2 regions of the Furfurilactobacillus rossiae genome follow, and region 1 is predicted to be linked to the other one. Evidence: predicted binding sites of a transcription regulator. Region 1 holds the regulator's gene; the other holds the start of a gene.
The links. Region 1 encodes HrcA, which represses chaperone genes, less so after heat shock. Its sites were predicted from a motif close to TTAGCACTCNNNNNNNNNGAGTGCTAA; they were not measured.
Positions count from the first base shown of each region.

Region 2: a site for HrcA is predicted at 8,323-8,349, ahead of clpP (ATP-dependent Clp endopeptidase proteolytic subunit ClpP). Genes of this name have one in related genera too.

Region 1 covers NZ_CP040586.1:1,519,457-1,530,691, forward strand. The annotation lists gene dnaJ (molecular chaperone DnaJ) at 1-42, opposite strand, end outside; gene dnaK (molecular chaperone DnaK) at 217-2,082, opposite strand; gene grpE (nucleotide exchange factor GrpE) at 2,111-2,707, opposite strand; gene hrcA (heat-inducible transcriptional repressor HrcA) at 2,761-3,804, opposite strand; gene ribF (riboflavin biosynthesis protein RibF) at 4,015-4,989, opposite strand; gene truB (tRNA pseudouridine(55) synthase TruB) at 5,031-5,939, opposite strand; gene rbfA (30S ribosome-binding factor RbfA) at 6,075-6,437, opposite strand; gene infB (translation initiation factor IF-2) at 6,483-9,365, opposite strand; gene LROSL1_RS07280 (YlxQ-related RNA-binding protein) at 9,379-9,690, opposite strand; gene rnpM (RNase P modulator RnpM) at 9,687-9,989, opposite strand; gene nusA (transcription termination factor NusA) at 10,026-11,183, opposite strand.
Region 2 covers NZ_CP040586.1:2,058,140-2,069,374, forward strand. The annotation lists gene LROSL1_RS10005 (PucR family transcriptional regulator) at 1-1,181, opposite strand, end outside; gene LROSL1_RS10010 (nitroreductase family protein) at 1,680-2,342, opposite strand; gene LROSL1_RS10015 (acetoacetate decarboxylase family protein) at 2,429-3,274, opposite strand; gene LROSL1_RS10020 (SDR family NAD(P)-dependent oxidoreductase) at 3,326-4,186, opposite strand; gene LROSL1_RS10025 (hypothetical protein) at 5,003-5,155, opposite strand; gene nhaC (Na+/H+ antiporter NhaC) at 5,329-6,765, opposite strand; gene LROSL1_RS10035 (prenyltransferase) at 7,273-8,190, opposite strand; gene clpP (ATP-dependent Clp endopeptidase proteolytic subunit ClpP) at 8,382-8,978, shown strand; gene LROSL1_RS10045 (ATP-binding cassette domain-containing protein) at 9,130-10,728, opposite strand; gene LROSL1_RS10050 (TetR/AcrR family transcriptional regulator) at 10,865-11,235, opposite strand, start outside.

The sequences.
Region 1 (11,235 bases):
GCCCACGCCGAGCACGTCATACGGGTCTCTTCCTTGAGACATGTGTGAACCCCCAATTAAAGCTTGTCATCTCGATAACCTAGTACCGATACTATGAGCTTCTGCCTTTTGTTTAGTATTGCGTAAGTTTACCACAGAAATGGTCCTCACATACACAAAGAGTCAAAGATGCGCATGCGCCTTTGACTCTTGTATCGCTATTTCTTATGCGAGAAACTACTTCTTGTCGTCAGGGTTAACCTCTTTAAAGTCGCCGTCAACTGTCTTGCCATCGCCGTCAGCAGAACCTGCTTGACTGCCATCCTGACCAGCCGCAGAACCATCGGCAGCTTGTCCGGAACTAGCGTTTTGTTGATACAACTTAACCGTAAGGTCTTGAACGATCTTGTTCAATTCATCCTTCTTGGTCTTCATTTCTTCAACGTTGTTATCAGATTGGGCCTTCTTCAATGCATCACGTGCATCGGTTGCCTTCTTAACTTCGTCATCAGAAACCTTACCCTTGAGTTCTTCCAAAGTCTTGTCAACTTGGAACAATAATTGATCGACTTCGTTCTTAAGGTCAGCGTCTTCCTTGCGTTTCTTATCGGCATCAGCGTTTTCTTCGGCTTCCTTCTTCATCCGTTCGATTTCATCGTCAGACAAACCGGAGTTACTCTTAATGGTAATCTTTTGTTCCTTGTTCGTTCCCATATCCTTAGCGGAAACGTTAACGATCCCGTTCTTATCAATGTCGAACGTGACTTGAATTTGTGGCACACCACGAGGTGCAGCTGGAATATCACTTAATTGGAAGTTACCCAATGTCTTGTTATCAGCTGCCATTGGCCGTTCACCTTGGAGCACGTGAATATCAACGGCTGGTTGGTTATCAGCAGCAGTTGAGAATGTTTGACTCTTAGACGTTGGAATCGTTGTGTTACGATCAATCAACTTCGTGAAGACACCACCCATGGTTTCGATACCAAGTGACAATGGCGTAACGTCAAGCAAAACAACATCCTTCACATCACCAGTGATAACACCACCTTGAACAGCGGCACCAAGAGCAACGGCTTCATCAGGGTTGATAGAATGGTTAGGTTCCTTACCTGCCATGTCCTTAACAGCCTCTTGAACAGCTGGAATCCGAGTAGAACCACCGTTTAAGATAACTTCGTCAATGTCGTCCATTGATAAGTCAGCATCGCGCAAAGCATTTTGAACGGGTGTTTTAGTCCGTTCGATTAAGTCAGCCGTCATTTGGTTAAATTGTGCACGTGACAAGGTTTCTTCCAAATGTAATGGGCCGTTATCACCACTGGAAATAAATGGCAAACTAATTTGTGCTTCATTAACACCTGACAGATCCTTCTTGGCCTTTTCAGCAGCATCCTTCAACCGTTGCATAGCCATGGTGTCTTTAGATAAGTCCACACCGTTGGTCTTCTTAAAGCCATCAACTAACCAGTCAATGATCTTCTGGTCAAAGTCATCACCACCAAGATGCGTGTCACCATTGGTTGACAGAACATCAAAGACACCGTCACCTAATTCAAGGATAGAAACATCAAATGTCCCACCACCAAGGTCGTAAACTAAGATTTTTTCATCTTTGTCTTTTTTGTCCAAACCATAAGCAAGTGCTGAAGCCGTTGGTTCGTTAATGATTCGTTCAACGTTTAAACCGGCAATTTTACCAGCATCTTTTGTTGCTTGACGTTGTGCATCGTTGAAGTAAGCAGGAACAGTAATAACTGCTTGTTCAACCTTTTCACCAAGGTAATCTTCAGCAAACCCCTTGATATATTGTAAAATCATTGCTGAAATTTCTTGAGGAGTATATTTCTTACCTTCAATATCAACCGTGTAACCTGCCTCACCCATGTGACGCTTGATTGAACGAACGGTGTTAGGGTTAGTGATTGCTTGTCGTTTGGCAACTTCACCAACCTGTGTCTCACCATTCTTGAATGAGACAACGGAAGGCGTTGTCCGATTACCTTCTGGATTAGCGATAATCTTTGGTTGACTGCCTTCAAGAACAGCAACCGCTGAGTTCGTAGTACCTAAGTCAATTCCAATAATTTTAGCCATTTTTATAAACTTCCTTATTATTTAATCTAATTGCTTACTGCGCGACAACGACCATTGCTGGACGTAAAACGCGATCTTTAAGCATGTAGCCCTTTTGAAGCACTGCCACAACAGTATCCGGTTTCTGATCGGGGCCAACCGGTGTGGTCTGGACTGCTTGGTGCAACGTTGGATCAAACGGTTTGTTGAGTGCTTCAATCTCCGTCACGTTATTTTCCTTCAAAGCATTTTGAAGGTGGTTATACACCATTTCAACACCGTGTTTCAACTGTTTTGCAGCTTCATCCTGAACGTCAGTATTCAAGGCACGCTCAAGGTTATCCAGCTCGGGAACCACGTCGTGTGCCAATTGTTGACCATCGTACTTCATCAACTGGGCGGTTTCTTTCTTTTGCCGCTGTTGAATGTTGGCAATTTCTGCCTGTGCTCGAAGTAATTGATCGTCCTTCTCCGCTAATTTATCATTCAGCTTATCAATTTCAGCAGATTGATCGACGGTATCATTTTCCGTTGGCTGCTGAACCTTTTTCTTAATGTCCTTAGCCGTTGGATCCTTCGCCTTAGCTGCGTTTGCCTTAGCCTGTTGATCATCTTTTGCTGCTGATGATTGGGCTTCTTTTTTGTTTGACAAACTGCCACCTCCATTTAATTTTATAGTCAAACCACTGGTAACTGGTAAAAGCCTTAGTCATCCAGGTTTCGATAATAATCCAAAAGCTTAGCGGCCAGTTCTTGTCGGAATGCACCAACTAAACCAATCATTCGCGAATATGGCATCCGTGTTGGACCTAACACGGCAATCATACCTCTTCCGTGGGAACCCACATCGTAAGTTCCTGTAACCAAACTATAATGCTTAAGTAAATCATTGGTAATCTCATTACCAATCTTCACCTGTACTTTATTGTCCGGTGGACTTAAAACACTGGCGATATCATCTGACGTATCAAACAATTGATACAGCGATTTTAAGTCCTGCGGGTTGTGGTTAACGGAAAAGTTCAGCAAGTTTAAGCGGCCGCCAACGAAGAAACGTTCCGTAGCTGCTTGATCTAATACACGACCGAAGATTTGTAAAAAACCTTCCGGGGTTTGCATATATTGACCAACTTTTGCAGGAATTTCCACACGCAGTTTGTCCACAATTTCAGTAATTGGCAAACCAACTAACTGATCATTAATCAGACGAACCACTGTTTCCAGCTGATCGCTGGACATTGAGCGTGGAATCGTGAACGTTTGATTAGCAACTTCACCGCTGTCCATTACCAAAATTGCCATCACCTGTCGATTGCCTAAAGGCACTAACCGAAAACCACTTAGTCGCGCATCTGCCTGTTCAGGCTTAAGTGTGAAAGCAGTATATGACGTCAATTCCGATAATAAATTGGCCGACTCTTCAATGATTTCATCAATCTTATTAAAAGAACCGCTCAATTCATTTTGGATTAACTGAATATCGGCATGTGCCACCGCATCATTATTAACAAGATGGTCAACATAATAACGGTAACCTGCCAGCGACGGAATCCGTCCCGAAGACGTATGCTCTTTTTGAACATAACCCTGTTCTTCCAACGATGCCATTTCATTGCGAATTGTTGCAGAGCTAACGTGAATCGGTAAGCGCGCTGCAAGGGCCTTAGACCCAACTGCCGCACCGGTTTCCGTATACTCACGCACGATCGCCTGCAAAATCACTTTTTGTCGTTCTGTTAGCGTCTTAATCACCCCTTTTAGCACTTACGCTATTTGAGTGCTAAGAACAGTTACTAATATAACAACTTGGTCAAACAAAGTCAAACAATTTTGGCGACTTCAAACATCTTTTGTTAATTATTTTTTTCAACGCAATTAACCATCGAAAAAACCTCAAAATGGCAACAAAAGAACGGCTCTTTCCTAAATGTGGGGAAAAACCGTTCTTTCATTAAAAAGTTACTGTTTCATCGATAAACGTTCAACGGGTCCTTGTCGGTGTTTCGTCATGAAGGCGCGAGTGTCTGCAGCATCCTGGTCTAGTTGATGCACCAAAGCATCCGCACCGTCAAACTTAACTTGACCACGCAGATACGCACCCCAAGCGACCTTAACCTCTTCACCGTAAACTTCCTGATTAAAATCAAGTAGATTAATCTCGATAGTGATAGGCCGATGTTCACCAAACGTTTCGTTGCGACCTATTGAAGCCATGCCCGGATACCATTGCTGCCCGATTTGGAGCCACACAGCGTAAATTCCAATTCCTGGAACCCGTTCACTCGCTGTCGGATCAACATTAGCCGTTGGATAGCCTAATGTGCGTCCACGCGCCTCACCATGAACAATAATTCCAGTAGTTTGGTAGGTGTAACCCAACAACTCGTTGGCTTGTGCCAGTTGGCCATCATCAATTAACTCACGAATTCGCGTCGAACTATCCTTGGCCTGGTCAATTGCCACTTGTTTGACCTCGACCACATCAAAACGCCCTTTAGCATAAGTCGGCAATTGTGCCATACCAGCAATTGCCTTTTTGCCATACGTGTGATCAAATCCGGCAACCACGGCCACCGCATGCAAACCAACCATGTAATCGTCAACAAATTTCTGTGGAGCAACCGCCGATAACTGGGAGGTAAAACTAATGCCATACACAATATCAACGCCGAGCTGATCTAATAATTCTAATTTACGGTCAAACGTCGATAAATAGCGAAAGGAGTCAACGGATGTCTTGTAGACAATTGAAGGATGATGCGTGTATGTCAGCACCGCAAGCTTGACACCTCGTTCATTGGCCAATTTACGTGCCCGCTCAATTACCGTTTGATGACCAATATGCACACCATCGAAAAATCCCATTGCTAAAACAACCGGTCCATCAGGAATTTGTTCTGGTCGGTATGGATGTCGTAAATAAATAACTTGCAATGTTTCGCACCTTCAATATCAAAAATTTTAATTTACATTCATTACAGATGATTCGAAAACATTTTCAGTGGCTTGGCTACTTTACCGTCAGTTGACAATTGGTAAAGCGCCTTAATATGATTCTGGAACTTAAGGGCAGTGACCTTTTGATCAACTAATACAGAGGGCGACAAAAAACCGCCATTTGTAACAATCTGCCATTCAGCTAACGTTAGCTCTGTCACGGGATAATGAGCCAGCGCAACATCAATTGGCAATAAATACTGATTAATAGTGCCGGTAGTCATTGCGTCGGCAACCTGTTCTAAAGTGACTGTTTGTGACAGATCAAAGCCACCACTTTTCAAACGTGTCAAATCGCTCATAACGGCGGGGACACCCAATGCTTCACCCAATTGAACGGAAAGCGTTCGAACATAAGTCCCCTTACCACAGCCAATTTCAAACGGAATCACTTGAGTTCCGTTTTCTTTGTCGAAACTCGTTGGTCCCGTTTGTTCGAAACGATCAACATGAATGTGACGCAATGGACGTTCAACTGTTTCCCCAGCCCGAGCGTACTCGTATAACTTGCGCCCATTAACTTTGACTGCTGAATACATCGGTGGAATTTGATCAATGTCACCAATCAGTCCCATCATAGCGTGCAAAATTTGAGCATCAGTAAATGGCTGCGGCAACGGTTTTCGAGCAATCTCTGCCCCGTCTAAATCTTCGGTTTCCGTGGCAAACCCCAACGTTACTGTGCCACGGTAAACTTTCCCTGACGCCATTAAATACGGCACGACCTTCGTAGCCGGTCCCACACAGATAGGCAACACACCATCAACATTGGGATCTAACGTTCCTGAATGGCCAATCTTTTTTGTGTGCAATATTTTTCTCAGTTTAAAAACCACGTCATGACTCGTCATTCCACGCGGCTTATTAATCGGCAAAATGCCTTCCATGGCAGCAGAACCTCACTTCATCTTTTAAGGATGCACCAGCCTACAGCGGTCCATCAATTTGAATTAATAACGGTCACAATTATAACCTAGCAAAAACTAAAAAGCGACTGCCAGTCTTGGCAGTCGCTTTAATGATTAGTCACGTTCTTGTTGGTGTAATTTATTAATTAATTCATCAATATGATTACCATACTGAACGGATTTATCTTGCTCAAACGTGATTTCAGGTGTCTTGTAAATGCTTAGCCGACTGCCAAGTTCGCTACGAATCAAACCACTAGCCTTGCTCAATCCAGCTGCAGCCTTTTCGTTATCACTTGCCTTGTCGGACAAGATACTGTAATACAATGTTGCCTCTTGCAAGTCGCCCGTTACCTCAACACCGGTAATAGTGACACCGGCTACACGAGGATCACGAACCCGTTTAAGCAAAATATCAGCAACTTCACGTTGAATCTCCTGTTCCAGGCGACCCACACGATAATGCTTATTTGGCATCGTCTTTCACTCCTAACGTTACTTGAATTTACTAAACTATCGAGATTATTCGACGGGAACTTCCTTCATCACGAAGGCTTCGATAACGTCGCCAACCTTGATGTCGTTATAACCAGCAATGGTTAGACCAAGATCAAAACCAGCTTTAACCTGCTTAACCTGATCCTTGAACCGTTGTAGAGAGCCTAACTTACCTTCGTAAACGACAACGCCATCACGGATCAAACGAACACCGGCATCGCTGCTGATGTAGCCTTCCGTAACCATACCACCGACAACAGTTCCGACTTTAGAAACTTTGTAAAGTTCACGAACCTCAACCTGACCGGTAACCTCTTCTTTGTAGACAGGTTCAAGCATACCCTTCATGGCTGATTCAATTTCATCGATAGCATTGTAGATAACGTTGTGCAAACGAATGTCCACACCATCGCTATCAGCTTGCGACTTGGCTTGAGCAGTCGGACGAACGTTAAAGCCAACAATGATTGCATTTGAAGCTTCGGCTAGAGTAACATCACTTTCATTAATGGCACCAACGGCCTGATGAATAATGTTAACCCGAACACCATCAACCTGAATCTTCTGGAATGAAGTTGCTAATGCTTCAACAGAACCTTGAACATCGGCCTTGATGATAACGTCAACTTCCTTCATTTCGCCTTCCTTCATGGTGTCGAACAGATTGTCCAACGTCACGTGGTTAGCATGTGAGCGTTCTTCAACTAAGGCACGTTTAGCACGTTCCTCACCAGCTGCCCGAGCAGATTTTTCATCTTCAAAGACAACAAACTTGTCGCCGGCTTCTGGTACATCGTTCATCCCAGTGATTTCCACTGGTGTTGCAGGTGTAGCTTCTTTAACGGTCCGACCACGATCATTGTTCATGGTCCGAATCCGTCCGTAAGTGTTCCCAATAACAATTGGATCACCGACTTCAAGGGTGCCTTCTTGAACCAAGACAGTGGCAACAGGGCCACGACCCTTGTCCAAACGCGCTTCAATAACTGAACCAAGAGCACGCTGTTCTGGATCTGCCTTGAGTTCCATCAAGTCAGCTTGCAAAAGAATCATGTCCAATAATTCATCCAGGTTTTTATCGTACTTGGCTGAAATTTCGACAAAGATGGTATCGCCACCCCAGTCTTCAGGAATCAAGTTGTAAGCAGACAACTGTTCAATAACATGGTTCGGGTTGGCACCTGGCTTATCAATCTTGTTAACGGCTACGATAATTGGCGTCTTAGCAGCTTGCGCATGGTGAATAGCTTCAATGGTTTGAGGCATAACACCATCATCAGCAGCAACAACCAAAATCGTAATATCAGTAATGTCCGCACCACGCGCACGCATAGCAGTAAAGGCCGCGTGCCCGGGTGTATCGATAAAGGTAATCTTACGACCCTTTAATTCAACTTGATAAGCACCGATCTTCTGAGTGATCCCACCGGCTTCACCAGCCGTAATGTGAGAATTACGCAGTTGATCCAACAGTGTTGTTTTACCGTGGTCAACGTGACCCATGATTGTTACAACTGGTGGACGTGGTACTAACTTAGTTGGATCAGTCGTCGATTGCTCTTCGAAGAATTTGTCGATATCAGCAATATCTTCCTTAGGCTTTTCTTGAGCTTCGATACCGTAATCTGCTGCCAAAATTTCAATAGTATCCTTATCCAAACTTTGGTTTTGGTTAACCATGACACCCAGCATAAATAATTTCTTAACAATTTCCGCAGTCTCACGGTGCAAGATTTTACTCAAGTCCTGAGCGTTCATGCCAACGTCATACATCAATACATCTGGTAATGGACGTTCCTTACGAGTTGGTGCTGGCTGTGCTTGGGAAGTCTGCTTAATTCGTTGATTACGTTTATTACGTTTTTGGTGCTTCTGTCCATATTGTTGTTGACCACGGCCGCCACGACGGTTGTTATTGCCAAAACGGTTACCGTTGTTACTGTTACTGAAACGGTTATTACGACCACTGCCATTGCTGTTGTTATTGGATGACGATGCACCGGCATTAGCAGTTGGTCGGTTCGAAGTACGCGAACTCGTGTTGCGCGAGTTGGTACTGTTCCGGTTGTTTGAGTTACCAGAATTGTTAGAGCCATTGTTGTTACGTGAGCCATAACTACGGTTATTATCACGACTACCGTTATTAGTATTGTTATTACGGTTGTTGCTACTGTTACCGTTATAGCCTCCACTACGGCCATTTGAATGCGAACTGTTGGTGCTATTACGGTTAGCCGTTGTGTGATTGTTATTGCGTGAGTTATTGTTACCGCCGTTACGCTGATCAGTGTTTCTTCCAGCTGGCCGCGACTGAGTTGATCGACTCGTCGTGTGACTGGCAGTAGAATGCGGTGCATGACTTGTAGCGGTTGTCTTAGCCGTTGCCTGTGAACGAGGCATCGTTGACTTAGCAGCTGACGATGCAGTCACTGAAGTTGCGGTAGACTGAACAGCTTGTGATGTCGTTTTAGCTGCAGTACTTGTTGCAGTCTGTGAAGCAGCAGCTTGAGAGCGTGGTGCCGTTGACTGCTGTTCTTGCTGACGTTTTGTTTGACGATTATTCGTCCGTGGATTGCTCAAATTCATGATCCGCCCTTCGCCGTGTAGGTTGGCCCCGTTTCGGCCAAAATTAGTATGGCGACGGTTTGATTTCTTATTATTGTTGATCAAATGGTGAACAACTTTGCGTTTAGGTGCGGCATCACCAGACTTTTCGTTTGCCGCTGCATTGGCAGCCTTCGCTTGAACAGTCGGTTTAATAATCCCACGTAACGTCTTTTCTTGAGCATCACTAATGGTCGCCATGTGATTATTAAAACTCATCCCCTTGGCGCTTGCCTTCGTTAGGAGCTCCTTGCTGGAAACATTAAGTTCCTTCGCGAGTTCATAGATTCGCTTATTGGCCATCCTTTCACTCTCCTCATTTCATTTTATCCAATAACGTTTGCATTTTTTTGGCAAAGCCAGCGTTGCTGACGCCTAATGCTGAACGTTGTCGTCCTGTAGCCTGACTCAGTTCCGCAACATTAAATGCAGTACTGACCGGCACATGGTAAAAGCTTGCTTTATCAGTTAACTTCTTTTTTGAACTTGCGCCCATGTCATTTGCAACCCACAGAAAACGAATATTGCCTGCTTTAATCGCTGCTAATACCATGGGTTCACCTGTAACCAACTGGCCCGCCCGTTGTGCCAGGCCAAGAAGGTTTAATAACTGCTGCTCTGGGGTCATTTGTGATTGTCCCCAAACAGCTCGCGCCGGGCTTGCTGGTGATCGACATAAGCAATTAACTCTTCATAGAAAGCGTCGTCAACTTTCATCCCAAACGCCTTGTCCAAGCTATGCTCATGTTGTGCCTTTTTAGCCGTCGCTGTATCAATGGTCACATAGGCGCCACGACCATTTTGCTTACCCGTTGGATCGATTGTGACTTCATTTTCCTTATTCTTGACCACACGAATCAAGTCTTTTTTCGGAAACATGTCGCCACTGACAATGTCTTTACGCATGGGTACTTTACGCTGATGCATCACAATTCCCCCTTAAGGTTAAAAACTAGTGCCAGTCTACTTTTCGGACTGATCGTCGTCTTCGCCCTTTTCAAAATCGGGCTTGTCGACCTCAACGTCTGACCCAGCTTCAACATACTCCTGATCATCCGCATCTTCAAACAAGTTGGCAGCTTCAGTTTCTGACTTAATATCAATCTTGAAACCGGTCAGCTTAGCAGCCAAGCGGGCATTTTGACCACGCTTACCAATTGCTAATGACAATTGATAATCTGGAACAACCACCGTGCAAGCCCGTTCGTTTTCAGAATCGAACACAACGTCAACTACTTCAGCTGGGTTCAGTGAGTTAGCAACGTATTGTGCTTCGTCATCCACCCATTCAACGATATCCATGTTTTCACCGGATAATTCATTAACAATAGATTGGACACGCTGACCACTAGGACCAACACAGGTACCAACAGGGTCCAAGTTAGGATCGTTAGACTTTACGGCAATCTTAGCACGATCACCAGCCTCACGGGCGATCGAAACAATTTCAACAGTACCATCATAAATTTCTGGCACTTCTTCTTCAAATAGGCGTTTTAGTAACTCTGGATGCGTCCGGCTAACGAACACTTGTGGCCCTTTAGGGTTATTTTCAACCCGCGAAACATAAACCTTGATCTTATCGTGCATCTTGTATGTCTCGTTTGGCATCTGATCTGAACTAGCCATAACGGCTTCAACCGTATTAGAACCACTGCCTAACGTGACGTACAAGTAACGTGTGTCCTGGCGTTCAACTTCACCAGTAACGACTTCATCCATGTACTGACTGTATTCATCGTAAACCAAACCACGTTCAGCTTCACGAACTCGTTGCATGATAACTTGCTTAGCAGTCTGAGCAGCAATTCGGCCAAAGTTTTTTGGTGTTACTTCAAACTTGATTTCGTCGCCAATTTCATAGGCCCGATTGATGGCTACAGCATCTTGCAAACTTACTTGCAACTGGTCGTTTTCGACATCCTCAACCACAGTTTTAACTGCGTAGACCTTGATATCTCCTTTGCGTTCGTTGAATTCAACATCAACGTTAGCAGCTTGATTATAATTCCGTTTGTAAGCAGAAACTAACGCTGCTTCCAACGCTTCGATAACCACTTGCTTTTTGATCCCTTTTTCTTGTTCAAGAGCGTCTAGCGCCCCAACCAATTCTTTACTCATTTCCTAGTACTCCTTACATAAACCGTCAGGATAGCGATTCGCGACTTTAGGC
Region 2 (11,235 bases), 540 kb from region 1:
AAAAATTCGTCTTCGCAAAAAACAACTGTTTCTTCATGATCCCGCAATTTCGAAGTTCGTGTGCAAACCATATTGGCTGCAATGGTGTCCTCCGGTCTAGTGTAATAGTTCGATACAATGAATCGACAACCAGCCTGTTCGGCCACTTTTGTCAATTTATTTTTAAACGAGTCACAGTTATAGGCCTGTAAACCAATGGAGATAAGTGCTAAACACTGATGATGAAAAATTGTAAACAAACATTGTTTAAACAATGGTGTCATCAAATATTTTAACCGTTCCTTAAGTGCGGTCGCTGATTGCCCAGATTCAGGTTCACAACGAATTAATACCATCGCATCTGGCAAGGTTACGTGCTGCTTCGCAAACTGGGCTGGAAATAAACTGCGCTGTTGCTCCGTTAATAACATTGTCAGTAGTTCATCTCGTGGCGAAGACGCTGATAAGGTGACATGTTGTTTAATCATCACTTGGCCTAACACTTCCGCCAGCATCGGCAACATTGTAACTACTTTCGCGTTTAGCGGTGTTTGAACCGTAGCCATAGCAAGATAGCCTAAGGACTGCTCATGATTAGTAATCGATGTTACTAAAACTGGTATTGTTTGTGCAGCAGTAGCTAACCGTCGTAAATGAATCTTCAATCCATAGCTATTAGCCAAATCACGTTGTTGAAATAACCATGATTCGCCATGGATGGGTTTAAATGCACTTTCAAGAGTAGTTGTCATTGACTCATCAGTTGCTATCGTTGAAATAATTTTGCCACTTAAGTCAAATAAAATTAATGGATTTTCCAGCATTTCACTAATTTGACGAATGCAGGTACCAAAATCATCATTTATGGCGTTAATGGCCTGTTTACTAACATTGTGCTGGACAACTGTTTTTAGCATTAATAAATCCGCAATATCGTTAAACAACTGTAGAATGTCCTTATCGTCAACAGCTTGATTTGAACTACGGCGATGGTTGATCTGTCCCAAGACAAAGTCGTCTAGCCTTATAGTTAAAGTCCCGTCGTCATTTTTTACAACACCTAACGTGCCATATTCGTTAGCTTTAACAGAAGCATTAAGCAATTTCACATTCTCAATGCTCTTGTCACTAATTTCTTGCGATACATCAACACTAAGCTCCCAATTCGTAGCGATATGTTTAAGCAATTCTTTTAATTTCATCGTTTCATCCTTTCAATGATCTCTTCAGGGACGACGTGTTTAACGTATTAAAGTCACAAATGATAGCACTTTCATACTTAATCGTACCTAATGTAAGCGCTACCGTAAAGACGTAAAAAGTCATGTAGGATATTGTGTATTTCCTGTAATCATTTAATCTTGTTGATTAAAGCCTAAAAAATTCTGTAAGCTTTTACGGGCAAAGTTATGTTCATTATGAATAACGCCTTGGCTTGAACTGGTAATCAATAAACAATCTGGCATTCATCGTAGCCATCCGGTAGATGAAATTTATCCCATTCAGCCGGTATAGTTAAGGTATCGGCTTGACAAGCGTACAGGCCCAGTCTCTCCGTAAGCATCGAACTGAATGATTGTCCTTTAATGAAATACTTAAAATGTCGTTTGATAAAATTAAAAAACAACAAATGGTTGTCGAGTTTTTAAGCTCAGCAACCATTTGTTTTAAATTGTTTAATTTATCTGAAAGACCGCAGACTAAAGAAAGTCAGTCAACGTCTTGGCGTCATAGCGGTCAGTGTGAAGAATATCCTTGCTCTTATCAGCTTTACCGACAGCAACAGCCATTACCGGAACGAAACGCTTTGGGTCTAACCCGACAGCCGGAATGATCTTTTCGAAATCATATCCAGACCAAGCATTAGCGTCATAGCCATGTGCCCGAGCAATTAACAATAGCTGCATACCCACAACAGAGCCATCAATAGTTGCATCTAAGGTCAGAAAATCACGAGATGCATTTTCATAGAGTGGTAGGAAGGTTCCTAAAATCTGGTCCAAACGTGCTTTATCAATTTTGCCGTCTTTATAAACTTTTGTCCAAACGTCACGATAAACTTCGTGTGACTGCGTGTCACCTGCAATAAAAATAATTGCAGATGAAGAATCAATTTGAGGATAGTTAAATTTCATGGCAGCGGATTTTAACTTTTCTTTTGCTTCCGGCGTGTCAATGACCACAAAATGCCATGATTGCAGATTACATGCCGATGGTGCTGAAGTGGCCTCTGAAATCATTTTTTGCAATTCATCACGTGAAATTTTTACCGATGGATCAAAGTTACGAACTGAATGACGATCGAACATAACATTCGAGAAATCATTGTTAACCAATTTTTTTGTCTCTGTTGCTTCTGACATCATCATTGCCTCTTTCGTTTATAATGTTCGTGCCCAACTAACTAATTAAATAGTAATGGTATCGCTTTCATTTAGCAACCTAAAGCCTAAATCATGTAAGCCGTTGCAGCTGGGTTGATGACACCACGATCATAGTGGCCTGTAATCAAGTATGGCGCCATCTTGTCAGCATCAACTGACTCTAGCTTCAAGGTGTTGTACATGGTCGATGTAGCAAAGTGGAACCATGCAGCACCAAGTGGCTTAAGCACTGGTAATTCGCCAAATGGATCGTCATCAGTGGAGTCAACCTTAATGGACAGGCTCCCTGGTTCAACCCTGTCAGCCAAGTTGCGCATTTGTGTCGAAACTAACTCAACGTTTGTAAAGTGATTTGTCCCATCTTCATGTTGATCCAAGTCGTAGTTAAAGAAGAATGAGCTCATTTCAGCCTCTTTGTTCAGTGCCAATTGACCCGCAAATTGTTTCATGATAGAAGGGTCATTTAATTCACCTGCTGTCCAAGAAAGGTCTAATAGACGTTTGCCATGACGATCAACAACTGCACTGGCAGAATTGTCGTTGCGTCGTAATTCAATATTGTCAGCTAACTTCTTTGGAATGCCGGCACCTTCACGGCCGGCAGTCAGACCAGCCTCAGCACCAGGGCCATGTAGTAATAATTCAAGTGGATAAGCGCCCATCATCTTACCTTGATAACTAACAAGAACAAATAAACTCTGTTCCAAATAGGGTGCACCGAATGTTGGTTTACCCATGTGAACAACGTAACCACAAACAACTGGTGCCATCAATTGCAGTGGTGCAGGAATCAATTTCTTTAAGATTGCCTCGTCAGTTGCATATGCAAACCCAATCCCCTCTTGATCATTCATACTTGGTGACTTCAAAAAGTTTTTTACGTCTTCTTCACTTGCAACAAAACTAGCCATAATTAATCTTCCTTTCATTAACAAAAGTCATTTTAAACAGGTACTTTACGATTACATAATGCCATCCATGACATGAACATCAGGTGCACCGTTGTTAACAATGCGGTTTACCCGGTCGGAAATCAGTGGGTTGTATTCTGGGTGAGTCAAAATGTAGAAGTCGTTGTTTTCAAGTGCCTTAAAGACTGTGTCAGCGATAGTGTCAATTGGCTTACCATTTGTAATTACATACTTGGCAAATTGTTGACCTTTCATGTAAGCTTCACTTGAGTAGTAAGGGTCAGATGGATCACTGTATTGTGCTGGACGGTGATTTTCAGTGTGATAAAGGTCCGTTTGAACAAATCCCGGACACATAACGTGCATTTCAATGTCGGCGTTAATGCGTTGAAGATCATAAGCAGTTGCCTCTGTCATCCCTACAGCGGCAAACTTGCTGGCGTGGTAAGAAGGCATCCCTGGTGTGTCAACGAGTCCGGCAATGGAAGCAACGTTCAGAATGGCAGCGTGTGTCTTTTGCTTCAACATAATTGGAATAATCCGCTTCATTGCATAAACTTGGCTCATCACGTTGATATGCATGATCCATTCCCAATCACGGGTCGGTAACTCCCACATCCGTCCTGGCAATGCGATACCGGCGTTATTGATTAATAAATCAATTTGATTAAACTTAGCCATCGTTTGATCAACTGCATCGTTAACAGCATCCTCTTTGGTGATATCCGCGGTAATCATAATGGCGTCAGCACCAGCATCCGTGACATTCTTGTATGTTTCCTTTAATGCTGGCTCATCGATATCAACTATTGCCAACTTCATGCCCCGACGAGCACCCTCTTCAGCAATAACCTGGCCAAACCCGTGTGCGGCACCAGTAATAAACATAACCTTATCCTTAAAATCCTTCATAACACTGCTCCTCCTAAACGTTTTCACGACGCTCTAGAAATCGTTATTGTTGTGCTTATGAACGTTATGAGTACGTTTTAATATAATAATTTTTGTGAGCTTATTACCAAAAAATCCCCTGGAGATATTCAAACGTTATGTAACTAACTCTTGAATACACCTATATGTTAGCGCTTACACTAAACTTCAATAAGGGACAATCCATACAATAATCTGTAGATAGGACTGTACCTTTTTCACATTGTCGGAATAAAGAGCTGATAATCAAGGAATTATCAACTGTTGAGTAGGAAAACAAAATTAGCTTTATGAGAGTTTGTCGAGTTTCTTCTTTATCAACTGAATAAACTAAAGTATGTCAGTGATGATGCTAATACCCGTTTTCTGCTTCATAGTCGTAACGCGCTTTGACACCCCAGAGACCTGTTCGGCAACAAACCCAATTTTTTCTATTACATTATCGCAAACGCGCTCTCACCCACCGAAGTCTGTGCATAACCCGTTTTCCTGCTTCATAGTCATAACGCGCTTCGACACCCCAGAGACCTGTTCGGCAACAAACCCAATTTTTTCTATTACATTGTCGCAAACGCGCTCTCACCCACTGAAGTCTGTACATAACCCAAATACGCCGCCATAAAGACAAAGTTCGTCTTCATGACGGCGTATTTACGTTATTGCTCGACTTCAAACCGTGGGTGATCACACTCTAAAATAAAAAAACCGCAACCCCATCATTTTCATGACGAGATTGCGGGACTAAATGCTTTTTGATGTACTGAATTAGAGACGATCAGAAAAGCCTACCAACCGAAATTACTTAGCCTTTGGAGCTGCTTCGATCGTGTCAGTCTTACCAGCAGCCCAACGTTGGATTGCGGCAATTTCTTTTTCACGGCGAATACGACGTTGACGTTTAGCAACGGGACGTTGGCCGGCGAATGAGTTCAATGGTTTCTTTTCTGCCATGATGCTTCTCCTCTCAATACTGTGTTTAATAACACGTAATACTATACCAGCTTTAGACAACGTGAGCAAGCCCGGTTTAGTCATCAATGTAATAACCGCACCACAAACGGCCATAATAATTATTTTATTTTGGTCACGACCTCGTTCACACGCTACCGTTTTAACCGGACGTATTACTCTTCCACAGCCGTTGAAGCCGTGACCTGCTTAAAATTTTCTGGCTCCGTTTTTGCAACGTCTTGATGCTTCAAACCGATACCAGTCAAGCCACTTAATATAGAAAATACTGGTGACAATAAGCTAAATAATGCGAATGGTAAGTATTGCATCGTTGGAACACCAAGCGTGTTGGCTGCGAACACGCCGGCAACCCCCCACGGAATCAGGTAGTTAATAACCGTTCCGCCATCTTCAAGTGCCCGTCCTAATGCGACAGGAGCTAATCCGGATTCGTCAAATGTTTTCTTGAATGCCTTACCTGGAAGGATAACGGATAAGAATTGTTCACCGATGAAGATGTTAACGCCAATACTTGAGAGAACGACCGCAATGATCCGTTTGCCATCGGAGTTTAAATGCTTCGCAAACGGCGTCATCACAGCGTCAATCAGTCCAAACTGCATCAACAAACCACCAAGTGATAAGGTCAACACGATCAGTGAGACCGTTCCCATCATGCTTGCAATACCGCCACGTGATAATAATAAATCAACTTCTTTATTACCGGTGTGAGAAACAAATCCTGCTTCAATGATGCTAGCAATTTTGGTTAACTTAGTGCCTGGATGCTCAATCAGTAACATCACCAGCGAAACACCGATGTTTAAAAACAGGGTTGGAATCGCTGGCACTCGCCGCCATGCGCAAATGAACATGCACGCAATCGGCACAATCGCCCATGCTGAAATACTAAAATTGTTGTCTAAAATGTTGATGACATGATTGATGCTCGCTAAACTAGCACCCTTTTCGCCGCTGCCCATAATGGCAAATACAACTAACGCAATAATAAATGCGGGAATGGTGGACCACATCAAGTTCATAATGTGTTTGAATAGATCTGCATCAACAACCGCTGCAGTTAAGTTGGTTGATTCGGATAACGGTGACGATTTATCACCAAAAACTGCGCCGGAGATAATCGCGCCGGCCACTAAAGCTGGGTTAACGTGCATCGTAACGCCCATCCCGAAGAACGCAATGCCGACTGTAGAAATAACAGTAAAAGCACTACCGACGGCGCTACCAACCAGTGCGCAGACGACAAATACGGAAGGAACGAACCACTGAACACTGATTAAATGAAAACCGAAAACCATCAAGGATGGAATGATGCCAGCAGCAATCCATGTACTAATTAACGCACCAACCAGAATGAAAATGAAAATTGGGACAATCCCGGTTTCAATCCCATCCTTGATTCCTTCGTTAATTAACGACCATGGCAAACGGTGAGCAACACCCCATGCCATCAATAATCCCATAACTAACATAACGGGAACTTGGGGCGACAAACCAAATTTAATCACGCCAAATCCCATAATTAACAACATGCCTAGTAAGACAATTAGTGCTTCGTTACGACCAACTTTAAATGTTTGTTTTTCCATGTGAATACCTCATTTTTTGAATGTCCAAATTGTTGTAAACGTTGAGTGTCATTCATTGAGGTTCTATATCGAGGATTGCCCCCACAATTTTCTGTCATTTTCCATTGGCCCCCTTTTCTCTCTTTTTAATGCCGGACTGCGGCACCATTCTCCTAAATGTGCACCTAACTTCTGAATCCAAAGTTATGCAACACTCTAAATACAAAAAATCGTCCCTGCTATGCAATTATGCATAACAGGGACGATTAGTTTACCGTGGTACCACCCAGCTTAATAAAATGAGCCTAACGCCCATTATATTCACTCTCGCTGGGATAACGGTCCAACGGTGCCCGGTCATTTTCGTTTTCAGGTACTTCGATGAGATGATCCTGATCGGTTCGCAGCAACCACCGACTTCCTGACACACAGATCATTCACTACTAGGTTTGAAAACAATGATTAAATGTTGATTAGAAATATACTAGCATTTTAATCGTTTGTCAAATGATTTTCCTGATTTATTCTTCACAACCATGCGCCAATTGCAAACAGGGCAGTGTACCCAATGTAAAACAAAGATGTACTTTTAATCACTTTCATGTACGTTTTCTGCTTGTCTTGAACTGCGTAGAACGGTTTAATTCCTTGCCACATAATCGGCAGCAACACCACGCTTAGCACAGTGATCCACGGTGCCAGTCCCAAAACCAAGTTTACAATTGGCCATAAGCTGCCAACAATCAAGAAAACTTGCATCACTTGGACGGCCCGTTTGCGGCCAATGAAAAAAGCCAGTGTATGACGATTGTTTTTGATATCCTCGTCAAGATCCGCCGTGTTATTTCCTAATTGAACAGTAAAGAACAACAACGTAATTGGTAGACATAATGCAAACGTCGTACCCGCCACGCCCCATGTAAACGGACGCTGGCCGTAAATGCTGATGTAAACACAGACGAGTTCAATTAAATATGTAATGGAAAAAGCAACCACAGTTTCACAAATCGGCATGGCATTTAATGGATAGGGTCCCGCGGTGTAGAAAATACCGATTAGGTAACCAATAACCCCAAACAATAATACCGGCCATCCAGTACGCATGACTAAAACCACGCCAGGGATTGCAGAAATAATGTACAAGGTAACCGCTAGCCACCACACGCCACGCTTAGGCAAATGCAACCGGCCAATTGGATTTGTATGTGCAGCGTATCCTTCACGATCCGCGGCATGTACATAGTCATAGTAATTATCGGATACGTTAACTGCCAGGTCAAAAATGAACACATCCGCCAAACACAAAATAACGTTAAGCCAATTCACCACGCCATAACGATATTGAGCAATGGCAGAACCCAAAATGAACCACATAATATTTAACGGTGCGATATAAATCTCACTTAGCGTGACAAATACCGGCCACGTTAACCATTTTTTATTCATCTCTAACTCTCCTAACCCCTTGATACTCTAAGGCTATCACATTGCACACAACTTTTTATCACATTTTTTCAAACAATCGCACCATTTTGTTTGACCTTTTTTGACCTTTGGGTTAAACTACAATTACGTTGATTAGCAGAGCACCATTACAAGTGCTAAATAACAACGCAAATTACAAGGAGGCCTCAATTATGGCTTTGATTCCAACTGTTATTGAACAGTCCAGCCGTGGCGAACGTGCCTACGACATTTACTCACGACTATTAAAAGACCGGATCATTATGGTTTCCGGACCAATCGAAGATGACATGGCCAACGCCATCATCGCTCAATTGCTCTTCTTGGATGCCCAAGATTCTGATAAAGATATTTACATGTACATTAACTCACCCGGTGGTGTTATCACTTCCGGAATGGCAATCTACGACACCATGAACTTTGTTAAGTCTGATGTTCAAACGATTGTCATGGGAATGGCTGCTTCAATGGCTTCCATTCTGGCAACTTCTGGTGCTAAGGGCAAACGTTTTGCCTTACCACACTCAGAAATCTTGATTCACCAACCTTCTGGTGGTGCTCAAGGTCAACAAACTGAAATCGAAATCGTGGCTGAAGAAATTCTGAAGACACGGAAGATGATTAACAACTTGCTGGCTGAAAAGACTGGTCAAGACATTGAAACTATCAACAAGGATACTGAACGGGATAACTACATGACCGCTGAGCAAGCCTTAGATTATGGTTTGATTGACCACATTATGACTAACTCCAGCGAAATGCAAAAGTAGTCACAACAAGCAAAGACCTTCGTCAAATGACGAGGGTCTTTTTTTGCGTTTACAGTAAACAAAGAGGCCACAGTTAGTTGTTCATTAGCCATTTTAAGCTGTCCTGACGATGGCATTCGGGTGCATCTGTATGACCATCCATCATCAGGTTTTAGTTGAGCTCTTCTAATCGGCCATTGTTCAGTTGGTAGTGACGATCATACTTTGACAATAATTCGTGTGGAATATGATGGTCTACCTCGATCACTGTCAAATTAGTCAACGACAACAGTGTGTCATGAATCTGTCTTACCGTTGCTGAATCAAGGGAAGCTGTCCCCTCATCAATCAACAACACTTGTCGTTTAAATAACAATGCCCGCGCAATTTCAATGCGCTTTAACTGACCGCCTGAAAGATTTTTACCATCTTCGGCTATTTGCTGATTCAGCTTGGATTCTTTGATGACGTCACTGAGTCCAGCCTGTCTGACGGCTACTAAAATCGCACCCTCAGAAAATGGCATCCCTAAAGTCAGGTTATATCGGACAGTCTCGGCAAAGATAATCGGTATTTGTGAGACCTTGCTAAATAGATTTTCTACCTGAGCATCGTCATATTCCTGACCATTGAGTAACAGCTGTCCGTTTGTAACTGGCAACTCCTTTAACATAATCGACAGCAATGTTGATTTGCCCACCCCAGATGGGCCTTGAATCAACACTTTTTCGCCCTTCTGAACTCGCAAGTTAACGACATTTAAAATATCGCGATGTTCACGTTTAAAGCTGATATTTGTCAATCTCAATTCCTGAAACTGTGCCGATTTCATGGGCAACTCCGCTGTTACGCCTTCTTTGGAAATACTTCGACGCAACTGTTGGCGAATAGCCTTGGTACTGCCAATCTGGTTAATACAAGTCAGCATTTGATTGACGCTGTTTAAAATCATGTTGGTTGAATATTGGACTGCAACAAATTCCGGTAACGTTAACATTCCCGAAATAGTCAGGTAGATACCGATGGCAATCGGCGTTTCTGAAAATAGATAAAACAAATACATTAGCAGACTGTTGGCCAGTGCAATTCGATTCTTAAGCGCAGCATTCGCCTCTTCAACACTGCCGACATCCCTGAGTAGCTTAGTTCTGTAACCAGCCGCAGCATGATAGCGACGAATGGTCATTGCCCCATGTAATAGGTCCTTTACGCGTGTTGCCAACTGTGCATTTTTTTGTGACCAAACGGTTGCTTTAGTCGTCGTCCCTTTACTTGCCAAACGCTGAAAGACCGTTGGCACCAACATGAACGCTAAGAAAATCCCGGTTAGTCGAAAACTATTGTGTAACGCATATCCCATGGTAACCAAAATGGTCGTGCCGTATCCTAATAATCGAAACACGTTGCGCCAATAATTATCCTCGAGTAGCTTCAAATCATTCATTAAAAATGATAGACCATTTGCTTCGAAATCCTGCTGGCTGGGATCATCTCGCTCGACCTTTGCTTCTACATAACGGGTTTTTAGACGTAAATTGATAAACGCCACATTTTTATTGACTACCCAGCTTTGCTGGTATGACAAAAGCGAAAAGAATAAATATCCGCCTAGAACGATCGCCAGATAAATCCCAACGCCGGCCAAGTCACGCGTAGTAATCAGTTTAAAAATATAGGCATAGGTAGCCGTGTTAAAAGGAACTTCTAAGCCATTGATCAGCGCCACAACAATAGCGATGCTGAACCAACCGCGATGAATTATTTTGGTCATGCAATCTCCCCCATTCGCTCTTTATTAAAGCGAACCTATCACTGCTTGGGAGGCTACAACAACACCTTATTGTTAATATTTGCGTATATGCAAATTTATTTCTACCCACTAACCAGACTGTTTCTTTCGGCCTGAATTAGTTATTCTGAACCGCCTTCATTAGCATGCGTTGGATTCTTTCAAACGGCACGTCTGCCTCAGTGTACACACCTTGCCGCAAGTTGTCCGTGTGCAGTTTGATCGTCGAAAAAATAATGTTTCTAAGTAGTGAAATATCCACTTGCCGCAATGTTTTGTCAGCCAGCCCTTTAAATAACAACTGCTGTACGGCACTTTGATGAACGATGACATTAATTTGCTCACCAGCCTGCTCGTCAAAGACGTAATCCTCTTTTAACTTTTGAATGATCGTCATACTTTTAGGATAGGTCAAACCATAGTGAAACAGTTGCTCAAGATACTGTTTCATTGCTGTTTCAAACGACAGTGAACGCAAATCTTCCCCGC